Pelobacter seleniigenes DSM 18267: one gene and its partner. The protein of the gene in region 1 interacts with the protein of each later gene in a pairwise test. Links are inferred from orthologs where the notes say so. Each region holds a gene or a part of one and is shown in the gene's direction. Other genes may lie near its edges.

Region 1 (6,121 bases):
CGCCACTTTGCAAACCCGGCTTGCGGAAAAACTTGCCGCCAAGGGGTTTGAAGCCCTGCTGCAGCAGGAGTTGGAGGAGGGAACCGTTGTCCAGCATGGCGACCTGGTGGCGACTCCCGACTGGAGTCCGCAACCAACCGAGGTTGAGCGGCAGCGGCTTGCGCAGCTGGTCGATCTGTTGCAACGGGACGGTTTCCAGGTCAAGAACAACAAGGAAATTTTCCTGCAGCTGGGTCTGGATATTGATGACAGCGAGAGTTATCTGTCCTATCTTGCCCTTGAAGGCTCGCTGGTGCGGCTGAACCAGGAAAGCTCGCTGCACAGCGATTATTATCGCCAGGCCCAGCGGCAGCTGGTTGACTTGCTGCAGCAGCAGGAGGCCTTTACCCTGGCCGAATTCCGCGATAAGCTGGGCAGCAACCGTAAGCTGACTCAGGCGCTGCTGGAATTTTTCGACAGCTGCAAGTACACCCGGCGCACCGGCGAACAGCGGGTCGCCTGGCAGCTGCCTGACATTGATTGAACGCCCCTGCCGCCTGCACTGATGGGGACGGCCTTGATTCACCTTAACAAAGGACATGCCCTTGAGTATTCGACTGACGTCATTATCACGCAGTTCCGGTTGAGCGGCCAAAATAGGTCCCGAGACCCTGGCTCAGGTGCTGAGCCAGCTGCCGATAAGTCATAACCCTAACCTGTTGTCCCAGGAAATTCCTTTTGCCGATGCGGCCATCTATCGTCTCAGCGATAGCCAGGCACTGGTGCAATCGGTCGACTTCTTCACCCCGGTGGTGGATGATCCGTACCGCTACGGCCAGATTGCCGCAGCCAACTCCCTGTCCGATATCTATGCGGTCGGCGGCCAGCCGCTGTTGGCCCTCAACCTGGTTTCGTTCCCCATCAATTGTCTTGAGCCGGAGATTCTGGCGCAGATCCTTCAGGGCGGGGCCGAACGGGTGCATGCGGCCGGGGCGATTATAGCCGGGGGGCATTCCATCGAGGATGAAGAACCCAAGTATGGCCTCAGCGTCACCGGCATGGTCGATCCGCGGCAAATGGTGACCACCCAGGGCTGTCGGCCGGGGAATCGGCTGGTTCTGACCAAGCCCCTCGGGACCGGGCTGCTGACCACCGCCCTGAAGGGGGACATGCTGAGCGAAACCGACATTGCCGAGGCCATCGAGGGGATGCTGACCCTGAACCGGACCGCAGCCGAAGTGATGATGGCGGTCGGGGTGTCGGCCTGTACCGATATTACCGGCTTCGGCTTGGCCGGCCATGCTTCGGAGATGGCGGACGCCAGCGGGGTCGGAATGAAACTGAACCTGGCGGCGTTGCCTTTGTATCCTCATGCCCGGGAGATGGCCGAAATGGGGCTGGTCCCGGTCGGTGCCCATCGCAATCGGGATTTCTATTCCTCCCGCTTTATCGGGCGGGAGCACTGCGATCCCATCGATATCGATATCCTCAGCGATCCGCAAACCTCCGGCGGGCTGTTGCTGGCGGTTGCGGAAGACAAGGTAGAGGAACTTCTGGATGCGTTAGCTGCCTGCGCAGTGCCTGCTTTCCTGATCGGGGACGTGGTTGCCGGTCCGGCCGGCAGGTTGCTGTTGGAGCCTTGATATGTTTGGATTCGGTCCCTGGGAAATTGCTGTGCTGGCCATGCTGACCGTGTTCGTGTTCGGTTGGCGGGCGTTGCCGAAACTGTTTCGGGGCTTGCGGCAATTGCATGGAACAAAAGCAAAACTGGCCGAGGAACTGCGTCAACTGCTGCGGTTCTTTTAAGCGCCAGGGCCAGATGTGGCCGGATGTGCCTTTATTGCTGATCGATTCTTCCCCGCCGCCCAGCCTTTGGACCTTCGGCCTGGGCGGCTTCTGTCCTGCCATCTTTATGAAATCCTTATGCCTTGCCGCTGAGTTTTGATGCTTCATTTATTGAATTTCTGCTAGTGTTTGAATGGTGGGTCGGTAGCCAAATGCCGACCGGAGAGCAGCTTGCCGCAGGGCGGGCTTGACCAAAGCCGTTCAATAACAGGAGCAGATGTTTGAATTCGACCCCCGCCAGCAGGCCACACAACACACCGCTTGATCCCGCTGGAGCCAAGGCTTCAGGGCAGGAACGGATCATGGTCTGCATCGGCGCTAACCCGCGTTCAGTGAGCCTGCTGGAAACGGCGCGGAATATGGCGGCCGAGCTGCAGGCGGAATGGCTGGCGGTCACGGTTGAAGCACCGGTCAAGGTTCGTCCGTCCCGCCAGGATCTGCTGCAACTGACCGAACACATGCATCTGGCCGAGAACCTCGGCGCGGAAACCGTGACCCTGACCGGATCCAGCGTCAGCCAGGAAGTGCTGGGCTATGCCCGTTCCCACCATATCACCCGAATCCTCATCGGCAAGCCGACCCATCCGCGCTGGAAGGACAAGCTCTTCGGCTCGGTCCTTGACGAGGTGGTGCGCGGTAGTGGCGATATCGATGTTTATGTGATCTCCGGGGAAGAACCGCCGACTGCTGCGACCGGCCAGCTGCGCTCCGGCGGGAAACAGTCGCCACCGCTGCGCAACTGGTTGCTGAGCCTGAGCAGTGTGGTTCTGTTCAGCCTGGTTGCGGCGCTGATGCACCATCATTTTACCCTGGTCGACCTGGCCATGGTCTACCTGCTTGGCATTGCGTTGACCGCCAGCCGTCTGGGGCGGGGTCCGACCCTGTTGGCCACCCTACTCAGCGTGGCGGCCTTCAACTTTCTGTTTATCCCGCCGCTTTATACCTTTACTGTCGAGGATGTGCGCTATGTCGTGACTTTTGCGGTCATGTTCGTGATCGCGCTGGTGATCAGCGGTTTGACCTGGCGGGTGCGTGAGCAGGCGGAAAGCGCCCGGCAACGGGAAAAGCGCACCGCAGCCCTCTATCATTTGAGCAGGGAACTGGCCCATGCCCAGGGCGGCGAACGGCTCAGTGCTATCGCCATCCGCCATCTGCAAGAGGTGTTTGCCTGCCAGGCGTTCATCCTGTTGCCGGATCAGCGCGGGGAACTGGCGACGACTTTGCGCGACCTGCCGGGGCAGAGCCTGACCGCAGCCGAACAGAGCGCGGCGCAGTGGGCCTTCAACAACCGGCAGCGGGCCGGGCTGGGGGCCGAGACCTTTGCGGAGGGGAGAGGGCTGTTCCTGCCGTTGATCGCCGCGGCCAAAACCATTGGTGTGGTCGGGCTGTTTCCTGCCTGTGCCGGTGAACCGTTCAGTATCGAACAGATCCATGCCCTGGAAAGTTTCGTCAATCAGACGGCCATGGCTTTGGAACGGGCCTTTCTGGCCGAAGAAGCCCAACTGGCCCGGTTGAAGGTCGAAACCGAGGCTTTGCGCAACACCATGCTCAGTTCCATTTCCCATGATCTGCGTACCCCGCTGGCCGCGATTACCGGGGCCGGCACCACCCTGCTGCAAAGCGATCAGCTGCTGGACGGGGACAGTCGCCGGGAGCTATTGCAGACCATCGTTGAAGAATCCGCGCATCTGAACCGCATCATTCGCAACGTCCTCGACATGACCCGTCTTGAGTCCGGTGCCATCACTGTTAATCGAGAGTGGCAATCCCTGGAAGAATTGGTCGGCGCGGTCTGCAACCGCATCACGGAACAGTTTCGCGACCATCCACTGGAGATCAGCCTGGCTACGGATCTGCCGCTGATCTTCTGTGATGACCTGCTCATCGAACAAGTCCTGCGTAATCTGCTGGAAAATGCCTTTAAATATTCCCCCATGGAGAGCCCGGTCAGCCTTTCGGCCAGGCTGTCCGGCGAGGACATCCTGGTCACGGTCGCGGATCAAGGGCCGGGCATTGCGCCGGGGCAGACCCAGCTCATTTTTGAAAAATTTGTCCGCGGCAAACATGTCGGCGGCGGCACCGGGTTGGGCCTGGCCATCTGCCAGGGGATCATTGCCGCACACGGCGGGCGGATCTGGGTGGACAACCTGCCCGCGGGCGGCTGTGCCTTTACCTTTACCCTGCCAGTCGATCAGGCTTCACCGGTGATTGAAGAGGAAACGGATCCTGAACAAAACATGGAGCAATCCCGATGACTGAAGATGGCCCCCTGATTCTGTTAATTGAAGATGAACCGCAAATGCGGCGTTTCCTGCGGGTCTCCCTGCACAGCCAGGGCTACCGCCTGGTTGAGGCGGAGACCGGCAATGACGGGCTGAGTCTGGCCGCTAGCCGCCAGCCGGCGGTTATTCTCCTCGACCTCGGGCTGCCGGATATGGACGGCCTGGAAGTGACGGAAAAATTACGTGAGTGGACGGCAACCCCGATCATCGTTATTTCGGCCCGGGAACAGGAGCGGGACAAGGTCCGGGCGTTGGATTCCGGGGCCGACGACTATCTGACCAAACCATTTGGGGCCGATGAATTGCTGGCGCGAATCCGGGTCTCCCTGCGCCACGTCGTCCGCGAGCAATCGGGCAGGGAAGAACCGATCTTCAGCAGCGGCCAGCTCAGGGTCGACTTCAGCAAACGGCAGGTCTTTCTGAATGATCAGGATGTGCACCTGACGCCCATCGAATACCGCCTGCTGAGTACACTGATCCGGCATGCCGACAAGGTGATCACCCACACCCAGTTGCTCCGGGACGTCTGGGGGCCGCGCCAGGCGAATCAGGTGCAATATCTGCGCGTTTATATGGCGCAGTTGCGGCAGAAACTGGAAGAGGATCCCGCCCGGCCGAGCTTTCTTATCAATGAGCCAGGGATCGGGTATCGTTTTAAATCGGAATAAACAGACGTGTTGCCGGTTGCGGCCACAACCGCAAGAGCGACTCTTGGATAGGTGAATAAGTCGATGAAAAAAAAGAAGTTTTGCGTAATCGGTCTAGGGAATTTCGGCTTTCATATTGTGTCCACGCTTTATCAGGAAGGGCACGAGGTGATCGCCATCGATCTGGAGCGGGATAAGGTGCAGGCCGTGAAGGACATTTGCTCCTATGCCATTTTGGGAGATGCCGCCAATAAGGATTTTCTGGCTGCCCAGGGGGTGCAGGAGATGGATGCGGTGGTGGTTTCGACCGGGGTTCGTTCCCATCTGTCGACTCTGATCACCCTTTATCTGAAGGAGTTGAAGGTGCGCCGGATTCTGGCCAAGGCCATCAGCGAGGACCATGGCCGGATATTGGCCCGGGTCGGGGCCTCGGATGTCATCTTCCCGGAAAAGGATATGGCCGTGCGGATCGCCCGCAACATGTCGAGCCCGAATATTTTGGAATTCATCCCCCTGGCTGAAGAGTATTCCCTTTCGGAAACCGAACCGCCCAAGCATTTTCTGGGCAAAACGCTCATTGATCTGGATCTGCGGAAGAAATATCAATTGACCGTCATCGCCATCAAGGATGTGCTGACCGACCAATTCATTCCGGTGCCTCCGCCGACCTACCAGATCAAAAACAGCGATTTGCTGATCATCCTGGGGAAAACCAGCGATATCGACAGAGCGCTGAATATCAAGAAATGAACTGCCGGTCGGCAGTCGCACCGGGACAAACTAAGTGCGGGAAAAGCTCCGGCCGTAGTCTGACATGAGGCTTTTATGCAAGACGCATCCAACTCGGCAACTAAAAACACCGGTAACCGTTATCTGGTCATGATGTCCCTGACCGCCATTGGCGTGGTCTATGGTGATATCGGCACCAGCCCCCTTTACGCGCTACGGGAATGTTTTGCCGGGCAGGGCAACCTGGCTGTTTCCTTGCCCAATATTCTCGGCGTGCTGTCGCTGATCTTTTGGGCGCTGATCCTGGTGGTCTCCCTGAAATACCTGGTTTTTATCCTTCGGGCCGACAACAACGGTGAAGGCGGCATCCTGGCTCTGACCGCATTGGCAACCCCGCTGCATGCGGCAAACAAAGGGCAGCGGCGGCTGCTGGTGGTCATGGGCCTGTTCGGCGCCGCGCTGCTCTATGGCGACGGTATGATCACCCCGGCCATTTCCGTATTGAGTGCCGTGGAAGGGTTGACCATCACGACCCCGCTCTTCAAGCCCTATATCCTGCCCATCACTATCGCTATTCTGACCGGCCTGTTCTGGTTCCAGCATCATGGCACCGGAGGCGTCGGTAAAATTTTCGGCCCG
Region 2 (6,110 bases), 340 kb from region 1 along the record:
ACTGTTTGTTAATCGATCATGACATGGACTGAAACAAATTATGGCTCTTGATCTTCGTTTACAAGTTAAACTCAGCCAACAGCTGGTGATGACCCCTCAGTTGCAGCAGGCCATCAAGCTGCTTCAGCTTTCGCGCATGGAGCTGGTGGATGTCGTCACACAGGAGTTGGCTGAAAACCCGTTGCTGGAGGAGGGGCTTGATCCGAAAGAGGAGCGCGATGAGACCGTTGCCACGGAAGAGGACAGCGGTGCCGTAACCGAGGCTTCCCCGGAGCAGGAATTAAAGGGTGAAGAGGAAGGGATGAACGACATTGACTGGCAGACCTATCTGGAAGGCTACAGTCTGAACAGCAGCGACAGCCGCGATAATTATGAGGATCAGGAGGAACGCCCCTCTTACGAAAGCCTGTTAACCAAACAGGAAAGCCTCAATGATCATCTGCTCTGGCAACTCGGGTTGTCGGCCTTTGCCGAGAAGGAGAGGCTGCTGGCCGCTGAGATCATCGGCAACCTCGATGAGTCGGGATATCTTCATGCCAGCCTGGAAGAATTGTCCGCTTCCACCCAAACTGCCCCGGAAGAGGTTGAGGCTGTCCTGAAGAAGGTTCAGCAGTTTGACCCCGCCGGGGTGGCCTGCCGTAATCTGCAGGAATGTCTGTTGCTGCAGTTGGAACGGATGGACCTCGGTGATTCCCTTGCTGCGCTCATCCTGCGTGATTGCCTGAGCGAACTGGAAGGCCGGAAATATCCGGCGATAGCCAAGGCGCTCAAGGTTTCGCTCGATGATGTGCTCGATGATGTGCTCGGTGCCGCCAAGTTGATCTCCGATCTCGATCCCCGACCGGGGCGGGCCTACAATGAAGAAGAGGTCCATTACATCGTTCCGGATATCTTCGTACATAAGGTTGGTGACGAATATGTGGTCACCCAGAATGACGAGGGCCTGCCAAATCTGCGCATCAACTCCTTTTATCGCAACGCCCTGACCGATTCGAATGCGGTCGACAAAAAGGCCGGTGAATATATTCAGGATAAAATGCGTAGCGCGGTCTGGTTGATCAAGAGTATTCATCAGCGCCAGCGCACCATCTACAAAGTCACAAAAAGCATCGTCAAATTTCAAAGAGAGTTTTTCGACCATGGCATCGAATACCTCAAGCCTCTGGTGTTAAGGGATGTCGCAGAGGACATCGAGATGCACGAATCCACGGTCAGCAGGGTCACGACCAATAAATATGTGCAGACTCCACAGGGGCTTTTTGAACTGAAATTCTTTTTCAATAGCGGCATCAATACCGCCGATGGTGATGCCGTTGCTTCCGAAAGCGTGAAGAGCAAAATCAAAGAGATCATTGCCGCAGAAGATCCGAAGAAGCCCTATTCCGATCAGAAAATTGTTGCCTTGTTGAAAGACCAGGATATCAATATCGCTCGACGGACAGTCACCAAATACCGGGAAATGCTCGGGCTCGGTTCCTCGACGGAACGAAAACGGCTGTTTTGAATACGGATTAGGAATTCTGTTGCGGATAGAAGGATGTCTCAGGCGCCATTCTACGCTATAATCCAAAGAAGAGCCTGGCACTAGGCCGGAGCCTGTTACCGCAAGGAGGTTGTCTTATGCAAATTGCCGTTACCTTCCGTCATATGGAAAGCAGTGATGCCGTTCGTAGCTATGTGGAAGAGAAACTGGCCCGGGTCAAAAAGTATATTGACGAGCCGATTGACGCTCAAGTTGTTTTATCCGTTCAGAAAAAAATCTATCACCGTGCTGAAGTGACCATGGTGGCCAAGGGCCTGACCATGAAAAGCATGGAAGAAAAAGATGATATGTATGCTGCCATTGATCTGATGGTCGATAAAATTGAACGGCAGCTCAAAAAGTACAAGGAAAAATTAAAAGAACATAAAGGAACCACGGCCAATCAGCGGCTGGTTGAAAAATCGATTATCTCGGGACCGAGTGTTGATGACGGAGGCGGCAATCCGGAAATTATCCGCAGCCATTCGTTTTTTGTCAAACCGATGTCGGTTGAAGAAGCGGTGATGCAGATGGACCTGCTGGACAAAGAGTTCCTGGTTTTTACCGATGACCATTCCGAGGAGATGAATGTGGTTTACCGTCGCAAAGATGGCAACTACGGTTTGATCGTTCCTCAAGGAAGTTAACCATATTTGTGGATGCGGGTCTTTTCCCAGAAATGGGAAAAGACCCGTGCTTTTTTATTGCTGACCGAATAAGATTGTGATTATGAACATTTCTGAACTACTGAATCCCCAGGCTATCGTCGCTGATCTTAAGGCCAAGGACAAGACCGGAACTCTTGCCGAACTCACGGACGCGCTGATTGACTGTGAGCCCTCTCTGAACCGCGATGAGGTTATTGCTGTTCTGGAGGAGCGTGAAAAACTTGGCAGCACCGGGATCGGTGATGGGGTCGCCATTCCGCACGGCAAACTGGCGGGAATCCCGGAGCTGAAGCTGGTGTTCGGCCGGAGCAAGGGCGGGGTCGATTTTGAGTCGATGGATGGCCAGCCGGCCTACCTGTTTTTTCTGCTGATCGCTCCAGAGGAGTCCGTAGGCGTTCATCTGAAAACCCTGGCCAGGATTTCCAAGCTGCTGAAAGACTCCAAGGTGAGAAAAAAATTACTGGACGCTGCCGATCAGGATGCGATTTACCAGATTATTCTTGAAGAAGAGGGCTAACCTTCCTGATGCTTGCCTCCCGAATCCGCTAACTTTTTTAGGGCCATGCCCGTGGTTGATTGAATCCGAACCTTATGCCGAAGCTTTCGATACAGGACATTCTCGATGAAAAGGAAGCCGGTCTGAACCTGGAGCTGTTGGCCGGGGGGGCTGGCTTGGACAACTGTGTCTCCGTGCCAAGGATTCAAAAACCCGGCCTTGCGCTGGCCGGTTACATGAGCAGTCTGCATCCGGACCGGGTCCAGGTTTTGGGGACAACCGAACTGAGCTTTCTGGCGCATATGCCGGAAGAGAAAGCCCGCGAGCAGGTTCGAAAGCTGTGTCAATACCAGCTTTCCTGCCTGGTGATTACCAAAGGCCAGGAGGTTCCCGACTATCTCCTCGAAAGCGCCAATGCCGGGCGCACTCCGTTGTTGCGGACCGACCATCTCAGCTCCCATTTTATTTCCCTGATCACGCGTTTTCTCGAGGAACGGTTACTGCCGACCTCAACCCTGCACGGGGTTCTGCTCGATGTCCTCGGCATGGGGGTCCTGATTCAGGGGAAAAGCGGGATCGGCAAAAGCGAGTGCGCGCTGGAACTGATTTTACGTGGTTTTCGCCTGGTGGCGGATGATGTTGTCAAGGTCAGATTCAAGCTGCCTTCCGTTGTTTTCGGCGAAGGGATGGATCTGCTGCCTCACCATATGGAGGTTCGGGGGCTCGGTATCCTCAATATCAAACATCTGTTCGGGGTCGCGGCAATTCGCGGGCGGAAAAAAATCGATCTGGTTGTGGAACTGGTCGAGTGGGAGGATGATAAGGAGTACGACCGCCTGGGGATGGAGGATCAAACCTTCAACCTGCATGGGGTTGAGCTTCCGTTTGTCCGTATCCCCGTGGCACCGGGGCGAAATATCAGCACCATTGTCGAAGTTGCAGCGCGGAACCAACTGCTCAAAGAAATGGGTTATCACAGCGCCCGCGAATTTCAGGAATTGTTGGAAAAACGTATGGCTGAAGCGGCCCACCTGCACTCCCATTCGATTATCGGAGATGATTTGGAATGAGCCAGCGGCTGGTCATTATCACCGGGCTTTCCGGCTCCGGAAAATCGACGGCGGCGCGTGTACTTGAAGATCAGGGCTTTTTCGTAGTCGACAATCTGCCCCTGGTGATGCTGCCGGATTTTTTGCGGCGCGCTGAAGAAGGGCTGAATGCCGAATCTGACCTTGCGGTGGTCATTGATGTCCGTAATCGCGGTTTTCTGGTTGACCACGCCAGGATTTTTCAGGGGTTGGAAGAGGCCGGCTATCAGCTGGATATCCTGTTTTTCGAAGCCGCCGATGAGGTCCTGCAGCGCCGCTACTCGGAAACCCGCCGTTCTCATCCGTTGGCCCATTCGGAGTCGGTCCAGGCCGGGGTTCAGAGGGAGCGACAATATCTGCTGCGCTTGCGAAATGCGGCCACCAGGGTGATTGACAGCAGCAACCTGACCTCCCGGCAGTTACGGGATCTGGTGCTGTCTTTTCTGGGCGAAGAGCGGGAACCGCTATTGATCGTCAATCTGGAGTCCTTCGGCTATCGCTACGGCCTGCCGCCGGCCGCAGATCTGGTTTTTGATGTGCGTTTTCTGCCCAACCCGCATTATGTTGAAGAGCTAAGACCATTGACCGGACTTGATCCGGTATTACGTGATTATGTCCTCTCTCAGCCCACCTGTCGCGAGTTTCGCAAGCACCTGGATCCGCTACTGGCTTTTCTGATTCCCCATTATCGGGCCGAGGGGAAGAGTTATCTGACTCTGGCCATCGGTTGTACCGGGGGCAGGCATCGCAGCGTATCGATTGTCGAAGACCTGTACGGTGCGTTTCCCGATACACAGGTGCTGCTGAGAGTGAATCATCGTGATATCGATAAAGGGTAAATCATGATAGGTATTGTGGTGATTTCTCATGCCGGGCTGGCCGCTGAGCTGGTGCAGGCCGCTGAACTGATTTTGGGACCGCTTGACAAGGTTAAGGCCATCAGCATCAATCGCAGTATGTCGGTGGACAATGCGAAGGCTGAATTGCAACAGGCTATCGACCAGGTGGGTATTGATGGCCAGGGGGTGATGATCCTGTCCGATCTGTTCGGGGGGACCCCGACCAATATCAGCGCCGAGTTTCTGGCGCCCGGGGCGATTGAAATTTTGACCGGGGTTAATCTGCCGATGCTGATCAAATGTGCCGGAGCCAGAAACGAATTGGTTCTGGAAGATTTGGCTGGACGCTTGAAAGAATATGCCCGGGATGCGATCATAAGACCTATGGAATTGTTGCGTAACATCGATAGAACCTGACAGGGGAAAACATGTCGCTGGTTTTAACACGGATAGATAATCGTTTGATCCATGGGCAGGTCCTGGAAGCATGGGTACCGTTTGTCAAGGCCGATTGCATTGTCGTGGCCAATGATGAACTGGCCCATAATCCACTGAAAAAAATAATGATGCAGGCCTCAGTTCCCAGTCGGCTGCAGGTGGAAATCGGCACCATTGATGAAATTATCCCGCTTTTGAACTCCGAAGCCCTCCAGCGCAAAAAGGTTCTGCTATTGTTCGGAACCACCGCCGATGCCCTGCGGGCTTATCGGAGCGGTCTTGAATTCGACCGTTTGAACCTGGGTAACCTGCATGCGGACAAGGGCAAAGCCCGCCTGTGTTGCACCGTCTTTCTGGATGAAGCCGATGTCGATGACCTGGCACTCCTTGATCAGGCGGGAGTCGATATCTCCGCTCGCTGTATCCCTGCAGACAGTGAACGGTCCTGGAAAAAATTGACGCCCCTGATAAAGGAAAAGGATTGATTATTCAGGATCTCTTGCTCGGAGCTTTGGTTGCGCTGCTCTGCGGATTGGACCGTGTTGCGGTTCTGCAGATCATGATCTCGCGACCGTTGGTTGCCGCACCGTTGACCGGGATGTTGCTGGGCCAGCCACTGATCGGTCTGCAGGTCGGGATCATGATGGAGCTGTTGTGGCTGGCGCGACTTCCGGTCGGCGCGGCGATTCCGCCTGACGATACGCAGGTTTCCATTGCGGCAACGGTTCTGGCGGTGACGGTGGCGCGCATGTTCACGATCAGCGGCCCGGAACCGGCGCTGTTTTGTTTGCTGGTGACTCTGCCGTTGGGAAAGTTGGGACAATATTTCGATCATCGGGCCCGGCGTTTTAACGACCATCTGCCGGAACTGGCGGAACTGGCCATCGAACGGGGCTCGTTGCGGGGAGCGGAGCGGCAACATTTAAAAGGGTTGTTGAGCTTCTCAGTCGCTGCATTAAGTACCTATATCGTCATTCTTGGGGGCGGTCTGCTGATCATCCCGTTTTTATGGCCGCTGATTGAGGAAGGGTTGGTTTACTCGTCCAGCTGGATCCAGTT

What was found.
Region 2: the proteins of N909_RS0100615 (region 1) and N909_RS0102080 interact in binary tests that used the Escherichia coli proteins (3 or more experiments, as listed by UniProt). The link is inferred for Pelobacter seleniigenes DSM 18267 from one-to-one orthologs.

Annotation. Positions count from the first base shown.
Region 1 is NZ_JOMG01000001.1:130,938-137,058, reverse strand. What follows is about bases 1,621-4,562. They hold N909_RS0100615 (DUF4118 domain-containing protein), read left to right. Parts: upstream 1,621-2,045; coding sequence 2,046-4,079; downstream 4,080-4,562. Other genes in these bases: N909_RS0100610 (response regulator), read left to right, coding at 4,076-4,562; N909_RS25490 (twin-arginine translocase TatA/TatE family subunit), read left to right, coding at 1,624-1,785. In the rest of the region: selB (selenocysteine-specific translation elongation factor), read left to right, coding at 1-523; more of N909_RS0100610, read left to right, coding at 4,563-4,774; N909_RS0100605 (potassium channel family protein), read left to right, coding at 4,838-5,503; N909_RS0100600 (potassium transporter Kup), read left to right, coding at 5,579-6,121. UniProt on the Escherichia coli protein: Member of the two-component regulatory system KdpD/KdpE involved in the regulation of the kdp operon. KdpD may function as a membrane-associated protein kinase that phosphorylates KdpE in response to environmental signals.
Region 2 is NZ_JOMG01000001.1:467,029-473,138, reverse strand. Bases 1,049-3,979 are described here. They hold N909_RS0102080 (PTS sugar transporter subunit IIA), read left to right. Parts: upstream 1,049-2,251; coding sequence 2,252-2,707; downstream 2,708-3,979. Other genes in these bases: rapZ (RNase adapter RapZ), read left to right, coding at 3,753-3,979; hprK (HPr(Ser) kinase/phosphatase), read left to right, coding at 2,782-3,756; hpf (ribosome hibernation-promoting factor, HPF/YfiA family), read left to right, coding at 1,621-2,169; rpoN (RNA polymerase factor sigma-54), read left to right, coding at 1,049-1,504. Also shown: more of rpoN, read left to right, coding at 41-1,048; more of rapZ, read left to right, coding at 3,980-4,613; N909_RS0102065 (PTS sugar transporter subunit IIA), read left to right, coding at 4,617-5,030; N909_RS0102060 (PTS sugar transporter subunit IIB), read left to right, coding at 5,042-5,536; N909_RS0102055 (PTS sugar transporter subunit IIC), read left to right, coding at 5,533-6,110. UniProt on the Escherichia coli protein: Seems to have a role in regulating nitrogen assimilation.